One region of the Rhizobium sp. 268 genome, then DNA from elsewhere that is predicted to be linked to it. Evidence: predicted binding sites of a transcription regulator. Region 1 holds the regulator's gene; each other region holds the start of a gene.
What was found. The regulator PhoB, encoded in region 1, activates phosphate uptake and scavenging genes when phosphate is short. The targets are predictions, from matches to a motif close to TGTCATNNANCTGTCAT.
Positions count from the first base shown of each region.

Region 1 (4,640 bases):
TCACCGGCTGAGCCTTCCCGGCCGCGCCAAGGCCGGCGGCACGGCCGCCGCGGCGCGCACGCCGAAACGCAATACATCGGCACCGCGCGCACCGAACTACGCCTCGCGGATCGCTACCCGCACCGTTACCCGCCAGCAGGGCGCGACGATGCTGAAGGAAGAGATCGAGATCGAAACGGTCGAGGAAATGGAATACGTGCCGAAGGGCAACGTGGTCGTGCCGATCTCGCGCCGCCTCGGCCTGACGGAACTGACCGAACGCACCTGCAAATGGCCGGTCGGCGATCCGCTGAAGGACGACTTCCACTTCTGCGGCTGCGAATCCCCCGACAACTCGCCCTATTGCAGCTATCACCAGAAGCTAGCCTACCAGCCGGTGAACGAACGCCGCCGCGCGGCCGCGCGGGCGAGCTGAGCGGGCGACATTGCAGAGAATTCGAAAACGGGCCGAGTGGCCCGTTTTTTTATGCGAGTGGGCTGGGTGTGGCTGCCCCTCATCCGCCTGCCGGCACCTTCTCCCCGCTTGCGCGGCGAAGGGGATATGCCGCGACCTCTCGGTCCCTCTCCAACGTCACGTAGGACACGTCTCCTCGCCCCGTTTAAGGGGGTCCGAAGGACGGGTCGAGACGAGTGGCTCGACCCCGGTCGGGTTAGAGTGAGGGGCCGACACCGGCACAAAAGATGGAAACCCCTCAGGCTTCCATCGAATAGCCGGCGCCGCGGACGGTGCGGATGACGTCTTGCATGTTGGAGAAGTTCAACGCCTTGCGCAGGCGGCCGACATGGACGTCGACGGTGCGTTCGTCGACATAGATGTCGTGGCCCCAGACGCCGTCGAGGAGCTGCGAGCGGGAGAAGACCCGGCCGGGCGACGACATCAGGAATTCCAAGAGGCGGAATTCGGTGGGGCCGAGGCGGACTTCGCGGCTCTTGCGGTGGACGCGGTGGGTTTCGCGGTCGAGTTCGATATCGCCGCATTTCAGCACGGTCGACAACACCTCGGGGCGGGCGCGGCGCAGCATCGCCTTGACGCGGGCGACGAGTTCCGGGGTCGAGAAAGGCTTGACGACATAATCGTCGGCGCCCGTCGACAATCCGCGGACGCGCTCGCTCTCCTCACCGCGCGCCGTCAGCATGATGATCGGCAGGCGCTCGGTTTCCGGTCGCATGCGCAGTCGCCGGCAAAGTTCGATGCCGGAGACGCCGGGCAGCATCCAGTCGAGGATAAGAAGGTCGGGCGTGCGCTCCTGAAGCCTGATTTCGGCCTCGTCGCCACGAAGGATGGTATCGACCTCGAAGCCCTCAGCTTCGAGATTGTAGCGAAGAAGCACGCTCAGGGCTTCCTCGTCTTCAACAACTGCAACTCTCGGGATCATGCGTGTCGGTCTCCTCGCGCATGATCCTTAAACCGGGGGTGATTTAAGCAATGCATCCTGCGCAAATTCATAAAAATTGGCTGCGACCTTTTCGCGCGCCCCACATGGGCGCGCGCGCAATCGTCTGGTTTAGGCGGTTATTCCGTGACCGCGCCGACGGTGTTGGCGCTGTCGTCCTTCGGACGGTCGCCTTCCGGCTGTGCTCCGGTCGCCATGTAATAAATGGTCTCGGCGATGTTGGTGGCGTGATCGCCGATGCGCTCGATGTTCTTGGCGCAGAAGAGAAGATGCGTGCAGCTGGTGATGTTGCGCGGATCTTCCATCATGTAGGTCAACAGCTCGCGGAACAGCGAGGTGTACATCGCGTCGATCTCGTTGTCGCGCTCGCGGATCGCACTCGCCTTGTCGGCGGCGCGTGTCGTGTAGACGTCGAGCACTTCCTTGAGCTGGACGAGCGCCAGCTCGGACAGATGCTCGAGACCGCGGGCGAGCTTGCGCGGGACGCCGGTACTCTGCACGGCGATGACGCGCTTGGCGGTGTTCTTGCCGAGGTCGCCGACGCGTTCGAGATCGGCGGCGATGCGGATCGAACCCATGATTTCGCGCAGGTCCGAAGCCATCGGCTGACGGCGGGCGATGGTGACGATCGCCTTGTCGCCGATTTCGCGCTCGGCGTGATCGAGGATCACGTCGTCGGAAATCACCTTCTGGGCCAGCGCGGTATCGCCGTTGACCAGCGCCCGGACGGATTCGGCGACCATCTGCTCGGCCAGGCCGCCCATTTCGGAAATCCGCCTGGACAGGAACTTCAGATCATCATCATAGGCAGAATAAATATGTGTCGATGCCATGGGGCTTTATCCTCGAATAACGGGAAGGCTTGGTGACGCCAAAATCAGCCGAAGCGACCCATGATGTAGTCCTGGGTGCGCGGATCGTCGGGATTGGTGAACATCTTGTCGGTGTCGTTCTCCTCGACCAGATTGCCGAGGTGGAACATGGCGGTGCGCTGCGAGACGCGCGCGGCCTGCTGCATGGAGTGGGTGACGATGACGATCGTATAATTCTCACGCAGTTCGTGGATCAGCTCCTCTACCTTGGCGGTGGCAATCGGGTCGAGCGCCGAGCAGGGCTCGTCCATCAGGATGACTTCAGGGCTGACGGCGACGGCACGCGCAATGCAGAGACGCTGCTGTTGGCCGCCGGAGAGGCCGGTGCCGGATTCATGCACCCGGTCCTTGACCTCGTTCCAGAGGCCGGCTCGCTGCAGGCTGGTCTCGACAATCTGGTCGAGATCGGCCTTCGACTTGGCCAGGCCATGGATGCGCGGGCCGTAGGAGACGTTTTCGTAAATCGTTTTCGGGAACGGGTTCGGCTTCTGGAAAACCATGCCGACGCGGGCGCGAAGTTCGACGACGTCGATATCGGGATCATAGATATCGTCGCCGTCCAGGGTGATCTTGCCGGCGACGCGGCAGCCGTCAATCGTGTCGTTCATGCGGTTGAGGCTCCGCAGAAAGGTCGACTTGCCGCAGCCGGACGGGCCGATCAGCGCGGTTACGGTGTTTTCGCGGATGTTCAGGTTCACATCGAAAAGCGCGCGCTTCTCGCCGTAGTAAACCGAGACATCCTGACCGATCATCTTATACGGGACGTTGCTCATCTTCTGATCCAGCGCCTTTTCAACTGCAGCTTCCGTCAACATATTCATGATGTTTAACTCCGTTTACCAGCGGCGCTCGAAGCGACGACGCAAGAGGATGGCGCCCATGTTCATGACGATCAGGAACAGGAGCAGGACGATGATGGCACCCGAAGTACGCTCGACGAAGGCACGTTCGGCCTCGTTCGCCCACATATAGACCTGCACCGGCAGAGCCGTCGAGGGATCGAGCGGTGTCGTCGGCGCGTTGGCGACGAAGGCGACCATGCCGATCAAGAGCAGCGGCGCGGTTTCGCCGAGCGCATGCGCCAGGCCGATGATCGTGCCGGTGAGGATGCCGGGCATGGCGAGCGGCAGAACATGGTGGAATACCATCTGCATCTTCGAGGCCCCGAGGCCAAGCGCTGCGGCGCGGATCGACGGCGGCACGGCGCGCAGCGCGGCGCGCGTCGCGATGATGATCGTCGGCAGGGTCATCAGCGTCAGCACCAGGCCGCCGACCAGCGAGGCCGAACGCGGCAGGCCGACGAAGTTGATGAAGACGGAAAGGCCGAGCAGACCATAGACGATCGAAGGGACGGCGGCGAGGTTGTTGATGTTGACCTCGATCAGATCCGTCAGTCGGTTCTTCGGCGCAAACTCCTCGAGATAGATCGAGGCGGCAACGCCGATCGGCAGCGCCAGCACCAGCACGATCAGCATCAGGTAGAGCGAGCCGATGAGGGCGACGCCAAGACCCGCGGCCTCCGGACGGCTGGAATTGCCGTTGACGAAGAGGCCGGTGTTGAACTGCTTGTGCAGAGCGCCGCTCGCCTTCAGCTCGTTCATCCAGCCAACCTGCTTGTCGTTGACCTTGCGGTTCTTTTCATCGACCGAGAGGTCGATCTGGCCCTTGTTGGCGCTGTCGACATTGGCGTCGGCGAGCACGGTGACATTGACGCTCTTGCCGATGATCGACGGGTCGGCGACGACCATGTCGCGCAGCTGGATCGGCGCACTCTTGGAAAGCATGGCGGATGCATCGCGCACGTCAGGCTTGCTCGAGGCGTTGATGTTCAGTTGCTTGACGATCGCATCGCGCAGCAGAACCGGATAATTGGCGGCAACCAGCACCGAAGGGTCGGTCGCACGCTTGTTGCTCGGGTCGATCGTCTTCTCGGAGAATTCGATCGGCAGGGTGATCGCCGTCTGCTGGAAGGCGGTGTAGCCTTTGCCGATCACCGTCCACAGGAGGATGAACAGGAAGACGAGACCGAAGCTGATGGCGGCGATGCCATAGGCCTGGAACCGGCGCTCGGCGGCGTAGCGGCGCTTGATGCCGATATCGCGGCGCGCCGGCGCCTTGGAGATGGTGACGCCTGTTGTGGGAGAAACAATATCCGTCATTCGTATTGCTCCCGGTATTTGCGCACGATGTAGAGCGCATAGATGTTGAGGCAAAGTGTGATGCAGAACAGGGTGATGCCGAGGGCAAAGGCAACCAGCGTCTGCGGCGAGGTGAACTCAAGGTCACCCGTCAGCTGGTTGACGATCTTGACGGTCACCGTCGTCATCGGCTCGAAGGGGTTGATCTGGATGCGGGCGGCGACACCGGCGGCCAG
Region 1 is NZ_JAPPSO010000015.1:78,225-82,864, reverse strand. Features, by position in the region: gene OS035_RS26285 (GcrA family cell cycle regulator) at 1-415, shown strand, start outside; gene phoB (phosphate regulon transcriptional regulator PhoB) at 693-1,376, opposite strand; gene phoU (phosphate signaling complex protein PhoU) at 1,514-2,227, opposite strand; gene pstB (phosphate ABC transporter ATP-binding protein PstB) at 2,272-3,087, opposite strand; gene pstA (phosphate ABC transporter permease PstA) at 3,103-4,425, opposite strand; gene pstC (phosphate ABC transporter permease subunit PstC) at 4,422-4,640, opposite strand, start outside.

Region 2 (4,640 bases), on a different contig from region 1:
CCAAGCTGAAGATCGCGATCGATGCCGATTATCACGACAGCGTCGGCATCGACCTCGTCGCCATGTGCGTCAACGATCTCGTCGTTCAGGGCGCCGAGCCGCTGTTCTTCCTCGATTATTTCGCCACCGGCAAGCTCGACCCCGACCAGGGTGCCGCGATCGTCGGCGGCATTGCCGCCGGCTGCCGGCAGGCGGGTTGCGCGCTGATCGGCGGCGAGACGGCCGAAATGCCCGGCATGTATTCCTCCGGCGACTATGATCTCGCCGGTTTTGCTGTCGGCGCTGCCGAACGCGGCAAGCTGCTGCCCTCGGGCGATATCGCCGAGGGCGATGTGATCCTCGGCCTCGCCTCCTCCGGCGTGCACTCCAACGGTTTCTCGCTGGTGCGCAAGATCGTCGAACTCTCCGGCCTCGGCTGGGACGCACCGGCGCCATTTTCCGAAGGCAGGAAGCTCGGCGAAGCCCTGCTGGAGCCGACCCGCATCTATGTGAAGCCGTTGCTGAAGGCGATCCGCGAGACCGGCGCCATCAAGGCGCTCGCCCATATCACCGGCGGCGGCTTCCCGGAAAATATTCCGCGGGTGCTGCCGAAGCATCTGGCGGCCGAGATCGATCTTGCCGCCGTCAAGGTTCCGCCGGTCTTCTCGTGGCTCGCCAGGACGGGCGGCGTCGAAACCAAGGAGATGCTGCGCACCTTCAACTGCGGCGTCGGCATGATTGTCGTCGTCGCCGGCGAGAATGTCGCGACCGTTTCCGCCGCCCTCGAAGCCGAGGGCGAGACCGTCGTCACGCTCGGCCGCATGATCGCTCGCGACGAAGGTGCCACCGGCACAGTCTATAAGGGCACACTTGCTGTATGAGCACGCCGCGCAAACGCGTCGTCGTCCTCATATCCGGCGGCGGCTCCAACATGATGGCCCTGGTTGCGGCGGCGAAAGCCGCCGACTACCCGGCCGAAATCGTGGGCGTGATCTCCGACAAGGCGGAGGCCGGCGGGCTTGCCAAGGCGGCCGCCGAAGGCATCGCCACCTACGCCTTTCCCCGCAAGGAGTATGCCAGCAAGGATGCGCATGAGGCGGCGATCTTTTCGGCACTCGACGAACTTTCGCCCGATATCCTCTGCCTGGCCGGCTATATGCGACTGCTCACGCCGACCTTCATTCAGCGTTACGAAGGCCGGATGCTCAACATCCACCCTTCCCTGCTGCCGCTGTTTCCCGGCCTGCATACCCATCAGCGCGCGATCGACGCCGGCATGCGCATCGCCGGCTGCACCGTGCATTTCGTCACCGAAGGCATGGATGAAGGGCCGGTCATCGGCCAAGCCGCCGTCCCGATCCTTTCCGGCGACACGGCCGAAAGCCTTGCCGCCCGCGTGCTGACCGTCGAACACCAGATTTATCCGCAGGCACTGCGGCTCTTCGCCGAAGGCCGCGTGACGATGGAAGGCGGCAAGGCCATCGGCGAAGAGGCTTCGGCCGTTGCGCCCAAGGCCCAGCTCATCTCGCTGATCGGCGACCGCTGTTAGGTTGCTGATATACCTGCCAGGCAGGTAGCTTTCCCAAGTCAAATACCATGCGCACAACCGCTGCAGCGCATATACCCGTTGGCAGGAACGAGCCCCTGATCGAACAGGCGCGGCAAGCCTTCCAACTCCTTTTCGATCAGCGTAATCTCCCGGCGTCTGCCGGTTTTCCTGCAGTCATTTCTCAGTGCAGCTGTGGCTGTTGCGATACAAAAGGAATGAAACAAGAAACAAGTTGTACGTCATGAGGCAAACAATCTGTGATTCCAGCGCTCGCGACATGAAGGATAAGGCGATAATCACCCCACTCTCATCGTCTCAGCCATTTTTGGTTCTTCCTCTAAGCCAGCGCTTGGCTAAGAGAACAATGTTTCCAATGATCACGTAGGACGACAAAAACAACACCGGAAGATGGATCGCAACAGATCCGTAACCTCCTCTTTCGCACATGGTCTCCATCGAGGATTCACTTAAAACAATCTTGGATCCAGCCAATATGGTGGTGAACGGATAGCTGAAAAGAACAAAACATATTATTATAAATATAAACATACCTCTGTCATAAACATAACAAAAAATAACGGAACTCAATGAAATAACTATAAGAGCCAATCCTGGGTATTTATACACCAACGCTATGGCATTTAATAAGGAAGCAACCGACTTCTGGCACTGTATGTATCTACCGCCTATGTAGATCTTCGGGATTTCATATTGGTTATCATAGTAAATTGATATAATAATTACAGATACTGTTGCAATTCCACTTAAAACCAGAGGCAGCAGCCCCCACTCCTTGTGCAGCAACCTTGGCTCAGATGACATCTTGATTCCGCATCGTTGGCAGTCTTGTTCAGTCCGGGTACCGCCGACGAGAAAGCCCGTTTCGCCGTGATCTCGTCATTCTGTCTCGACGCTCAGACGTGCCGCTAAGCCGCCAACGCCCGCAACGGATGCAGCGTACCGTCGCTGTAGACGAAGCGACCGGCGCGGAAGGTGGCTCGGATGCGGTTGATGTCGCCCCGCTCGACCACGACCAAATCGGCGCGCTGGCCGATGGCGATTTCGCCGCGGTCCGATAGGCCGGCGGAGCGGGCGGCGTTGCCGGTCGCCATGGCGACGGCTGAAGGCAGGCCGCCTTCCACCATCTCGGCGAGCTTGAAGATGCCGGGCACAAAGGCGGCCGGATGATAATCGGCGGCGATGACGCTGAGCAGGCCGGCCCTTGCGGCATCGAGCGCGCTGAGATTGCCCGACATCGACTGGCCGCGCAGCGCATTCGGCGCGCCCATCAGCGTCCAGAGACCGCGGCGGCGCGCCTCTTCTGCGGCGGGCGCAGTGACCGGGAACTCGCTGATGGTGACGCCGAGATCGTGCATTTCGGCGACCTTCTCGACGCTGTCGTCGTCATGCGAGGCAAGCGAGAGCTTGTGCTTCAGCGACAGCGCGACGATCTCCTTCAGCTTGGCTTCGATTTCGGGGTTATTGCGCATGGCGATGCGCTTGGCGACGATCTCGGCGGCCATCTCCTCGGAGATGGCGCGGCGCTCGGAAATGCTGAGGATGTAGCTTTGCAGGTTGTTGTACTGGCCCTGGCCGGGCGTGTGGTCGGTGAGCGACACCATGTCGATCTGATCGGCATTCAGCAGGCGCTCGAGCGCGGCAGCGGCGCCGATATTGGTGATTTCATAGCGGGCGTGGACGCGGTGGTCGATCAGCAGATCATCGCGCAGGCGGTTGATGCCTTCGATCACCGCCGAGGTCGTCTCCAGCGAGCGGACGTGGCCATAGACGCTTTCGGTGGCGAAGGAGACGGCGGCAAAGGCCGTGGTAACACCGGCGGCGGCCAGCTTCTTGTCGAGTTCGTGGATGCCGAAATCGATCGGCATCGTCGCGTTCGGCCGCGGCGCGATCTCTCGCTCGATCATGTCGCCATGGAGATCGACGAATCCCGGCATCAGAAGCCGCCCGCCGCCATCGATGGCAGCCCCGGCGACCGGCTCGGGTCTGATTTCGGCGATGGCGCCGTCTTCGACCCGCACGGAACCTTCACTCACCACCTCGTTTGGCAGAACGAGGGTGAAATTGCTGAGCCACATGGGCTTTCTCCTGATCGCATCGATGATTGACAGACCGCAGCGGATAGAACCGCTTCGTGACAAACGTATGAAATTTCGAACGCCACAACCGCGATCGCGAAACCGTCTTGAGGCCAACCTGCGGGCTTGCCCGAGACCGCGCATCCGCTATCGAAGTTTATGCCTGTTCAACAGAGCCCATTGCAGCAGCATGATCGTCTTGGCGTCGAAGATCTCGCCGTTTTCGATCATTTGGGCGGCCTCATCGAGCGGGACTTCGAGAACCTCGATATCCTCGTGCTCCTCGTCCAGGCCGCCGCCTTCGGCCACGCGGTCGGCGCTGTCGATCAGCGAGACGAAGAAGTGGACGACTTCGGTGATGGCGCCGGGCGAAGTGTAGCATTTGAACAGGAAACGCGCGTCGCGCAGGTGGTAACCGGTTTCTTCCATCGCCTCGCGGCGGATCGCCTGTTCGGGATGATCGTCATCGAGAAGGCCGGCCGGCACCTCGATCATCCAGGCGGGATCACCGTTGATATGAACGGCAAGGCGGAACTGGCGGACGAGAACGACGAGGTCGCGCTTGGGATCATAAAGCAGGATGCAGGCTGCCGGCGTGCGATGGTAGACCTCCCGCTTCAAGCGTTGGGTCGCGCCCTTGCGGTCGATGTAATCGAGCAGATAGCTGCTGAGCTTCGTCCACCCATTCGACAGCGTTTCCGTGCTGACGATCTTCACGCGTGATTTCGGCTGCATCATGCTGTGTCCTTGCGAAGCCAGACCTTGTTATCGTGCACGGCCGCCCCGCCATAGGGCGCGACCGGGTCGGCGCCGGTGAGCACGTTGATGCCCTCGCCATCGATATGCGCCTTGTTCGGCCAGAGGCCTTCAGCGATCAGCACGCCAGGCTTCACCTCGGTGGTGACGCGGGCATGGATGCGCAGGTCGCCGCGACTATTGCCGATGCGGACCAGATCGCCGTGGGCGATGCCATTGGCTTCAGCGTCGGCCGGATTGATCATCACCTCGGGACGGCC
Region 2 is NZ_JAPPSO010000008.1:167,036-171,675, reverse strand. Features, by position in the region: gene purM (phosphoribosylformylglycinamidine cyclo-ligase) at 1-860, shown strand, start outside; gene purN (phosphoribosylglycinamide formyltransferase) at 857-1,528, shown strand; gene OS035_RS17365 (hypothetical protein) at 1,844-2,350, opposite strand; gene OS035_RS17360 (alpha-D-ribose 1-methylphosphonate 5-triphosphate diphosphatase) at 2,455-3,624, opposite strand; gene OS035_RS17355 (NUDIX domain-containing protein) at 3,772-4,362, opposite strand; gene OS035_RS17350 (molybdopterin-containing oxidoreductase family protein) at 4,359-4,640, opposite strand, start outside.
Region 2: OS035_RS17360 (alpha-D-ribose 1-methylphosphonate 5-triphosphate diphosphatase) is a predicted target of PhoB. The motif match lies at 3,681-3,697, and genes of this name have one in related genera.

Region 3 (4,640 bases), on a different contig from region 1:
GAAAAACCCGGCAAACCCCGCATTCATGGGAAACAGGATCCAGCGGCAGACGCTGACGGCACAGCCGAAGCGGATCAGCGTCCAAGCGTCGAAGCGCCGGTTGAGACGTTTCGACAGGAAGAACACCGTCACCTCGGAAGCAACGCCGGCGCTCCAGAGCAAGCCGACCTCCGTGCCGGAAAAGCCGAGATGATGCCAATAGATCGACGAGAACGCGTTGAGCACTGCATGGCTCGACTGCTGGATGGCGACACCGATCAAGAGCAGCAGCAAATGCGGCTCGCGCAGTCCGCTGCCGGTGGCGGCCGGAATGTTGATCGGCTGGCCACGCCGCCGCGTCGGCCCGATGCGCGGACAGAAGATCGCCATGACGACCGTCATGGCAAAGCCGAACACCATGACATCGAGCACCAATCCGCCGCCCCACCGGCTGATCAGTTGGCCACCGACCAGCGTCGAGACGATGAAGGCAATAGAGCCCCAGACGCGCATCGATCCGTAATCGAGCCCCCAGCGGCGCACACCCGAAATGACGATCGATTCGACGACGGGCACATAGGGCGCGAAGGTGGCGCCCTGCAGCGCATAGACGATCGTCACCGGCCAGAAGCTCGTCGTCCAGAAAAGCGCGATAGCCGTCAGCAGCGACAGGCTGCCTGACCAGAGCAGCACGTCGGCGCGCTCCTTCAGACGGTCGGCAATCATCGCGACGACGGGCGCCACCAGCACGCGCACCACCATCGGTATGGCAAGGATGATGCCGATCTCGTGGTCGCTGAAACTGTGGGTCGCAAGCCAGACCGGAAAGAACGGCAGAACGATGCCGTTGACGAGCAGCGGTGCGCAATAGGAAAGCGCGCTGAGCAGCCGGAAGCGCGGGGGCGCTCCCTCACTCGGGGAATGTTGGGCGGGAATCATTGGTGGACCTGAAGGAAACTGGTCGTTGTCCTAACACACCACCCTGGAGGCGCCTATTGCGAGAAATAGCCCTACTGAAACGTTTTAGAAAATAAATACAGCCTGTCGCCCGACGGTAACGGGTAAGTCGGTGGAGTGCGGACGCGCCGATGCCGAAATCAGGCCGCCTGCGGGGCCAGTTCGCCTTCATCGTGCATTTCAATGGCGGAAAGCGTCGGCACGCTGCTGGCGAGCGCTCGCCAGGTGATCAGTTCGAAGGCGCCATCCTCATGTTCGGCGACCGCCGTGCAGCTTTCCACCCAATCGCCCGTATTGATGTAGCGGATGCCGTCCATGTCCTGGATGATGGCGTGATGGATGTGTCCGCAGATGACACCGTCGGCGCCGTTTTTGCGAGCTTCCTCCGCCACGACGCGCTCGAACTCGCCGATGAAGTTGACGGCATGTTTGACCTGCAGCTTCGCCCAGGCCGAAAACGACCAATAGGGCATACCGAGGCGGCGGCGCACGGCCGCGAGCAGGAGGTTGATGCGGATCGCCGTATCGTAGGCCCAGTCGCCGAGATAGGCGAGCAGGCGGGCGTTGCGGACGACGACGTCGAATTCGTCGCCGTGCAGGATCAGATATTTCTTGCCGTCGGCGCCGTTATGCATCATGCGCTCGACAACCTCGATGCCGCCGAAATGCATGCCCGGGAAGTCGCGCAGAAATTCGTCGTGATTGCCGGGAATATAGACGACGCGCGTGCCCTTGCGCGCCTTGCGCAACAGCTTCTGGACCACGTCGTTGCAGACCTGCGGCCAGTACCAGCTGCGCTTCAGGCGCCAGCCGTCGACGATGTCGCCGACGAGCACGATCGTATCGGCCTCGTGGTGGCGCAGGAAATCCAGGAGGAAATCAGCCTTCGCGGCCTTCGAGCCGAGATGGACATCGGAAATGAAGAGCGTGCGGAAATGTCTGGGTTCCATCATGTCTATCACGAGCGTCGCTCATGCCCCATCTTTCATCTAGCCTTCCAAAACCAGACTCGTGTTTCAGGAAGATGACAGGTTGCGGAAAAGCCGGCGCGGTGGCGATGTTGCCCTCTCCATCGGGCACGTTCATGATGGCGGCGATTCCAGATCCGACACTGCGGGATGGCTGATGCGCCTCTTTCTCGTTCGCCACGGCGAATCTCTCGGCAACCTCAACGAACAGGCCTATCGCCAATTCGGTGATCACAACGTGCCGCTGACACAGTGGGGCCACCGTCAGGCGGTCGAAGCCGGCAGCGCCATCGCCTCCTATCTGAAGGCATTGCCACGCGCCGATTTCGGCAAGCTGCAGATCTGGTACTCACCATTCCTCAGGACACGGCAGAGCAAGGATGCCTTGCTGACAGCCTTGCCGGAAAGCTTCATCGGCGAGATCCGGGAGGATTACCTGCTGCGCGAGCAGGATTTCGGTCTTTTCACCGAAATCTATGACCATGCCGAACAGAAGCAGAAATTCCCCGAAGAATTCGAAAAATGGGCGAGGCTGCGCAGCAACAGCGGCAAGTTCTACGCGCGGCCGCCGGATGGCGAGAGCCGGGCGGATGTGGCCCAGCGGGTGCGCCTCTTCCTGCAGACCGTCATGCGCGACGCCGAAAACAGCAGCCACAACGTCGTGATCGTCGGCCATGGCGTCACCAATCGGGCAGTCGAAATGAATTTTCTCCACCGCCCCGTCGAGTGGTTCGAGCGTTCCGACAACCCCGGAAATGCCGATATCACACTGATCAAGGGGACGCGCCTGCAAGGATACGAGTCGATCCTGCTGCATCAGGCGGCCGACCGGCAGCCGGGACAGGAAAATGAACTGCGCGATGCCTATGGCGCCGACGTGACGATCGCGCCGAAACCTGAGGGATAGACCCACAAAGGGACGAATGCAAAGCATCGGCAGCAGCATCAAGCCCCTCCCTTGTCGGGAGGGGTTTTCACTGCAGCCAAGTTCCGTTTCGATCCACTCACGCAGCTCGCACAGCCGCCATCGGTTTGACGTTCTGATTCATCCGGAACAGATTGTCAGGATCATAACGCCGCTTGATTTCGGCAAGCCGGGCGTAATTGGCGCCATAGGCCATTTCCACCCGATCGGCCTCGTCATCAGGCATGAAGTTGATATAGGCGGTTCCCACGGCATGCGGCTTGGTTGCCTCGAAAAGTTCGCGCGCCCAGCCGGTGCAATTTGCATCCATCCCGGCCTCCCGCCAGCGCGCATGCACGTTCATGACGAAATGCGAACTGCGCTGCGGAAATGCGGTGGCCTCGGTGGCAATACGGCCGGCCGCGCCACCGACATGGCCGACGAATATCTCGCATTCCGGTCCCGGCAGCTTGCGCACGGCGTTGAGCAGCACCTCGATCGCCGCATCCGAAAGCGAGGCGAAATCCTGGCTCTTCCAGTAATTGCGCGCACCTGGCGTCAGCAACGGATCGAATGCCTGCTGCCAGCCGGTGAACGGCACCGGACCGACGACATCGGCAATCGGCTTTCCGATCGCTCGCAATCTTTCCGTCGCTTTTTCTCCCGCCGCGATATCTCCGCAATAGCACATGGCGAGCACCACGACCTCCTTGCCGTGCCACTCGGCCGGAAGGAAGGGCAGCGGCGGCGCCTGGCGCATCACCACCCAGCAGGTCAGTTCATCGGGTGCGGCTTCCAGCGCCTGCCGATATTCCCGCAGCACTCTCTCCGCGTCAGCGAAGGGATGTACGACCAGCCCGGCAAGAACATCGGAATGCAGCGGGTTCAGCTGAAACTCGAAGGAGGTGACGACACCGAAATTGCCGCCGCCGCCGCGCAAGGCCCAGAAGAGGTCCGGCCTTTCCGTCTCGCTCGCCTTGACCAGTTCCCCATCGGCCGTCACCACATCGACCGAGACCAGATTGTCGATCGTCAGCCCGAATTTGCGGGTCAGCCAGCCAAAGCCGCCGCCAAGCGTCAGGCCGGCGATGCCGGTGGTGGAATTGATGCCGGTCGGCAGCACCAGCCCGAAGGCCAGCGTTTCCTGGTCGACATCGGCAAGCGTTGCCCCCGGCTCGATCCTGGCGCGGCGCGTCTCCGGGTCGACCCGCACCGATTTCATCGCCGACAGGTCGATGACGACGCCGCCCTCGCAGACCGCGTTGCCGGCAATGCCGTGCCCACCGCCGCGCACCGAAACGAGAAGATTGTTGTCGCGGGCAAACCGCACCGCGCGCATGACATCTGCAGCACCGGCGCAACGCGCGATAAGCCCGGGCCGCCGGTCGATCATCGCATTCCAGATCGACCGCGCCTCGTTGTAATCCAGATCCTTGCCGGTTAGGAGCTTGCCGCGAAATCCGGCAGAAAATGCATCAATGGCCACATCATTGACCATCGTCTGCCCCTTTTGCAGGGTCGTCAGGTTCAAATTGTCCATGATTTCCTCCATGCGACCGGCGCCCCGCACCGTCGCGGCGGCATATTGCGCCTGCGGTGATCGCCAAACAAGTTTTCCAAAAGGATTAGCTAATCGCCTGAAGCCACCGGGCGCCCACTTCTCGAAAACTTCGCCCATCCCCCATTTCCATACTGTCGCCCGTATCCGATTGATGTATGGAGGGAACTCCCAAAAAGACGTGCACGGAGGCGGCAATGGATAACCAGGAAAAATCCAAGACGGACAAGAACCTGACAAGCGGCGATCTCGACGAGCAGGCGCTGTTTTTCCA
Region 3 is NZ_JAPPSO010000004.1:115,165-119,804, forward strand. Features, by position in the region: gene OS035_RS09250 (MFS transporter) at 1-918, opposite strand, end outside; gene OS035_RS09255 (UDP-2,3-diacylglucosamine diphosphatase) at 1,077-1,889, opposite strand; gene OS035_RS09260 (histidine phosphatase family protein) at 2,062-2,811, shown strand; gene OS035_RS09265 (FAD-binding oxidoreductase) at 2,909-4,348, opposite strand; gene OS035_RS09270 (NADP-dependent malic enzyme) at 4,564-4,640, shown strand, end outside.
Region 3: OS035_RS09255 (UDP-2,3-diacylglucosamine diphosphatase) is a predicted target of PhoB. The motif match lies at 1,950-1,966, and genes of this name have one in related genera.

Region 4 (4,640 bases), on a different contig from region 1:
ATGGGCCAGAAAATTCAGGAAAGGGCGATTTTCAACCATCCTCGGGCTCCCTCAATATTGCACGCGGCGTTCAATGAAGCGGAACTGCACCGCCGTCAGGGCGACGACGATCACCATCAGAATGACGGACTGCGCCGCCGACGAGCCTAGATTCAGCCCGATGAAACCGTCGAAATAGACCTTATAGACCAGGATCTCGGTTGCGCGCGCCGGCCCGCCCTGGGTGGTCGCATGGACGATCCCGAACGTATCGAACATCGCGTAAACGATATTGATGACGATCAAATAGAAGGTCGTCGGCGAGATCAGCGGGAAGACGATCGTCCAGAAACGCTTGGTCGGCCCGGCCCCATCGATGGCGCCGGCCTCCTGAAGCGAGCGGGGCACGGACTGCAGCGCAGCCAGGAAAAACAAGAAGTTATAGGATATCTGTTTCCAGGTGGCGGCGATCACGATCAGGATCATCGCGTCGTTGGGATTGATCAGATGGTTCCAATCGACGCCCATCGACCGCAGCATATAGGCGACGATGCCGATCGACGGATTGAACATGAACCACCAGAGAATGCCGGCAATCGCCGGGGCGACGGCATAGGGCCAAATCAGCAGGGTCGAATAAATTCGGGAGGTGCGGAGCACGCGCATTGCCGCGGCCGCCAGAAGCAGCGCGATCGACGTCGACAGCACCGTCACCAGAATGGCGAAGATCAGCGTGTGGCCGAAGGCATTGATATAGATCGGATCGGCAAAAAGCCGCCGGTAGTTTTCGAACCAGACGAAGATCGTCTTGAAGCCGAAGGCATCCTCGCGCAGGAAGGATTGCCAGAAGGCCGTTGCCGCAGGCCAGAGAAAGAATACCACGGTCACGCAAATCTGGGGGGCAATGAGCAGGTAAGGCAAAAGCTTGTTGGGAAATACGGTCCGTTTGGTTTGCATGAGCCCTCACACTGACGGATGGGAAACGGGGGCCGGTCTTTCGCCAGCCCCCGTCGCGGTGCCCATTAGTTGGCGGACTCGAAATCGCGAAGCTGTTCGTTGCCGCGTGCGACGACGGAATCGACCGCTTCCTTCGCCGTCTTCTTTCCACCCAGCAAAGCGGCAAACTCATCGTCGATGATGCCGCGCACCTGGACGTAATTGCCGAAGCGGATGCCCTTGGAATTGTCGGTGGGCGTCACCCGCGTCAGCTGTTTGATGCCGATGTCGGCGCCGGGGTTTTTCTCATAGTAACCCTGGTCCTGGCCGAGTTTATAGGCAGCTTCGGTGATCGGCAGGTAGCCGGAGAACTGATGCCAGTCGGCCTGAACCTCCGGCTTTTGCAGGTAGGTGAAGAACTTCGCCACACCCTTATATTCCTCTTCCGGACGGCCCTTCAGCGTCCAGAGGGTGGCGCCGCCGATGATCGAATTGAGCGGCTGCTTGATGACGTCATCGTAAAAAGGAAGCGGTGCAAAACCGACTTTGAAGCCTTTGGCGTTGTTGATGACGCCGGCCCGGCCGGCCGACGAGTTCATATACATCGCGCATTCTTGCGAATAGAACATCGGAGGCGCATTGTCGCCGCCGACAGGCCCGCCGAATTTGAACAGACCTTCGTCCTGCCACTTCTTCAAATTGTCCCAATGGCGGATTGTCAGATCGTTGTTGAAGGTGAATTCGGCGTCCAGGCCGCCGAAACCGTTAGCCTTGGTGGAGTACGGCTTGTCGTGCAGGGCATTGAGATTTTCGGTCTGGATCCAGGAGATCCAGGCGCTGGTGAAGCCGCATTTGGCCGCACCCGATTTCATGATGGTCCGCGAGAAGGATTCCACCTCCGCCCATGTTTTCGGCGGCGTTTCCGGATCGAGCCCGGCCTTCTTGAAGACGTCCTTGTTGTAATACATGATCGGCGTCGAGGAATTGAAGGGCAGCGATAGGACATTGCCGCTGGTGTCCGAGTAATAACCGACGACCGGGGCAATGAATTTGCTCTGGTCCCAGGCCTCGCCTTCGTCTTTCATCAGCTGGTAAACCGGGTAGACCGCCCCCTGTGCGGCCATCATCGTGCCGGTGCCGACTTCATAGACTTGGACGATTGCCGGCTGCTGCTTGGCACGAAACGCAGCGATCGCGCCGGTCAGCGTCTCGTCATAGGTGCCCTTATAGACCGGCACGATCTCATAATCGGACTGAGATGCGTTGAAGCCCTTGGCGATCTGTTCAAGCTTCGCGCCATTCTCGCCGCCCATCGCATGCCACCACTGGATCTTCGTGGCGGCCATGGCCGGGACGGATAAGGACAGGCTGGTCAATCCTGCAGACAGGAAAAAAGCGATCTTGTTCATCTTCACTCCCATTGGTCTCGGTCCGCAGCCTCCCGCTCCAGACGTCCGGCAATGGTAACAGCCATAGTTCACTTTGCAATAATGAAATGTTCAAATGAACATTTACCGAAAGCGGCAGGACGGCGCAATCAACGGATTGCGATTCCTGTCAATGACTTCCCTTCTCCGGTCTCGCGGCTTTCCATGGCAGCCGTCGTGCTTTATGACGATTTTGTGACAGTCCATGGAGTGCCGATGTTAAGCTGGTTTCGAAAACTCATGCCGCGGGAAGATCGATTCTTCGATCTCTTCGCTCAACACTCAAAAACCGTCGTCGGTGCGGCCGAAGCGCTCAACGAACTTTTGGGCGGCACGGACATTGAAGGCCATTGCGCCCGGATCGTTCAATTGGAGGATGAAGCGGACGAGATTACCCGGCAAGTGCTGCTTGCCGTGCGCCGCAGTTTTGTCACGCCCTTCGATCGCGGCGACATCAAGGATCTCATCCAGTCGATGGATGATGCGATCGACATGATGCAGAAAACCGTGAAGACCATCCGGCTGTTCGAGCAGAAGAGCTTCGACCCTGTAATGCAGGAAATGGGAAAGACGATCGTCCAGGCGGCACATCTGATCGCCGAAGCCCTTCCCCTTCTCGACCGGATCAGCGCCAACGCCCCGCGTCTGGCCGCGCTGGCGGAAGAAGTAACGCGCGTCGAGGGCCGGTCCGACGAGTTGCATGAGCAGGGCCTGAAGGATCTTTTCCGCCGCCACGGCGCCTCAAATGCGATGGCTTATCTTATCGGCAGTGAGATCTATGGCGAGCTTGAGAAGGTCGTCGACCGTTTCGAGGATGTCGCCAATGAAATCAGTGGCATCGTCATCGAGAACGTTTGATGGAAGCCACCCTCGCCCTTCCCCTCCTTGCCGCGCTCGTGGCTGTTGCCCTCTTCTTTGATTTCTTGAACGGCCTGCACGATGCCGCCAATTCTATCGCCACGATCGTGTCGACGCGGGTGCTGCGCCCGCAATATGCGGTGTTTTGGGCGGCTTTCTTCAATTTTATCGCCTTCTTGTTCTTTGGTCTGCACGTCGCAGAAACGCTCGGGACCGGCATTATCGATCCGGCGATCGTCACGCCGCAGGTCATCTTCGCGGCGCTGGTGGGCGCGATCGTCTGGAACATCGTCACCTGGGTCTTCGGTATCCCTTCGAGCTCATCGCATGCGCTGGTCGGCGGGTTGGTCGGTGCCGGTCTGATGAAGACAGGTTTCAGTTCGATCGTGTGGAGCGGATTGTTGAAAACGGCCGGCGCCATCGTGATGTCGCCGGCGGTCGGATTTTTCCTTGCGCTGCTGCTCATCCTGGTCGTGTCGTGGATCTTCGTGCGGCAGACGCCGTTCGCTGTCGATCGGACATTCCGGATCTTGCAGTTTGTCTCCGCCTCGCTCTATTCCCTCGGCCACGGCGGCAACGACGCTCAGAAAACCATGGGCATCATTGCCGTGTTGCTCTATTCGCAAGGCTATCTGTCCGGCGGCTTCCATGTGCCGCTCTGGGTCGTTCTCTCATGCCAGGGCGCAATGGCGCTCGGCACACTTTGCGGCGGATGGCGAATCGTCCACACGATGGGATCGAAGATCACGCGCCTCAACCCAATGCAGGGCTTCTGTGCCGAAACCGGGGGAGCCTTAACACTGTTCGGCGCAACCTGGCTGGGCATCCCGGTCTCGACGACGCACACGATCACCGGCGCCATCATCGGCGTGGGTGCCGCCCGTCGACTGTCAGCCGTTCGCTGGGGCTTGGCCGGCAATATCGTTATTGCCTGGGTCGTCACACTCCCGGCCGCCGCGACCATTTCAGCGCTCTGCTACTGGCTTTCGGACTTCTTCTAGAGCGTGATGCCGTGAGCGGTTTTCTCATGACATCATGCTCTAACTCTTTAATTTAGAACAGGATTCATCTTCGTCACCGGTGCGTCCCAGCTCCGTAGCGCATCGCAGACATCGGCTCTGCCCGGCGCGCCGATGCGGCCGCCGAAGACCTGGCATTTGAGCGCCGCCGCCATGGACGAGAAGCGCATCGTCTCGGCGGTCGGCACGCCGTCTGCGATCGCCAGAGCGAAAGCGCCATGAAAAATATCGCCTGCCGCGAGCGTATCGACGGCCCTCACCTTCGGAGCGGCAAGATGGAAGATTTCGCCGCTTCGGTCGTCGCACCAGAAGGAGCCGTTTTCTCCTGACGTAACGCTGATGAAGGCGTGCTCGAACTTTCGCTTCAGAAGGCCGACGGCCCTCGCCGGCTCGGCAGTTCCAGTGAGGCGCTCGGCGGCCG
Region 4 is NZ_JAPPSO010000002.1:200,468-205,107, reverse strand. Features, by position in the region: gene ugpE (sn-glycerol-3-phosphate ABC transporter permease UgpE) at 1-39, opposite strand, end outside; gene ugpA (sn-glycerol-3-phosphate ABC transporter permease UgpA) at 52-936, opposite strand; gene ugpB (sn-glycerol-3-phosphate ABC transporter substrate-binding protein UgpB) at 1,002-2,324, opposite strand; gene OS035_RS04385 (DUF47 family protein) at 2,559-3,200, shown strand; gene OS035_RS04380 (inorganic phosphate transporter) at 3,200-4,201, shown strand; gene OS035_RS04375 (sugar kinase) at 4,249-4,640, opposite strand, start outside.
Region 4: ugpB (sn-glycerol-3-phosphate ABC transporter substrate-binding protein UgpB) is a predicted target of PhoB. The motif match lies at 2,527-2,543, and genes of this name have one in related genera.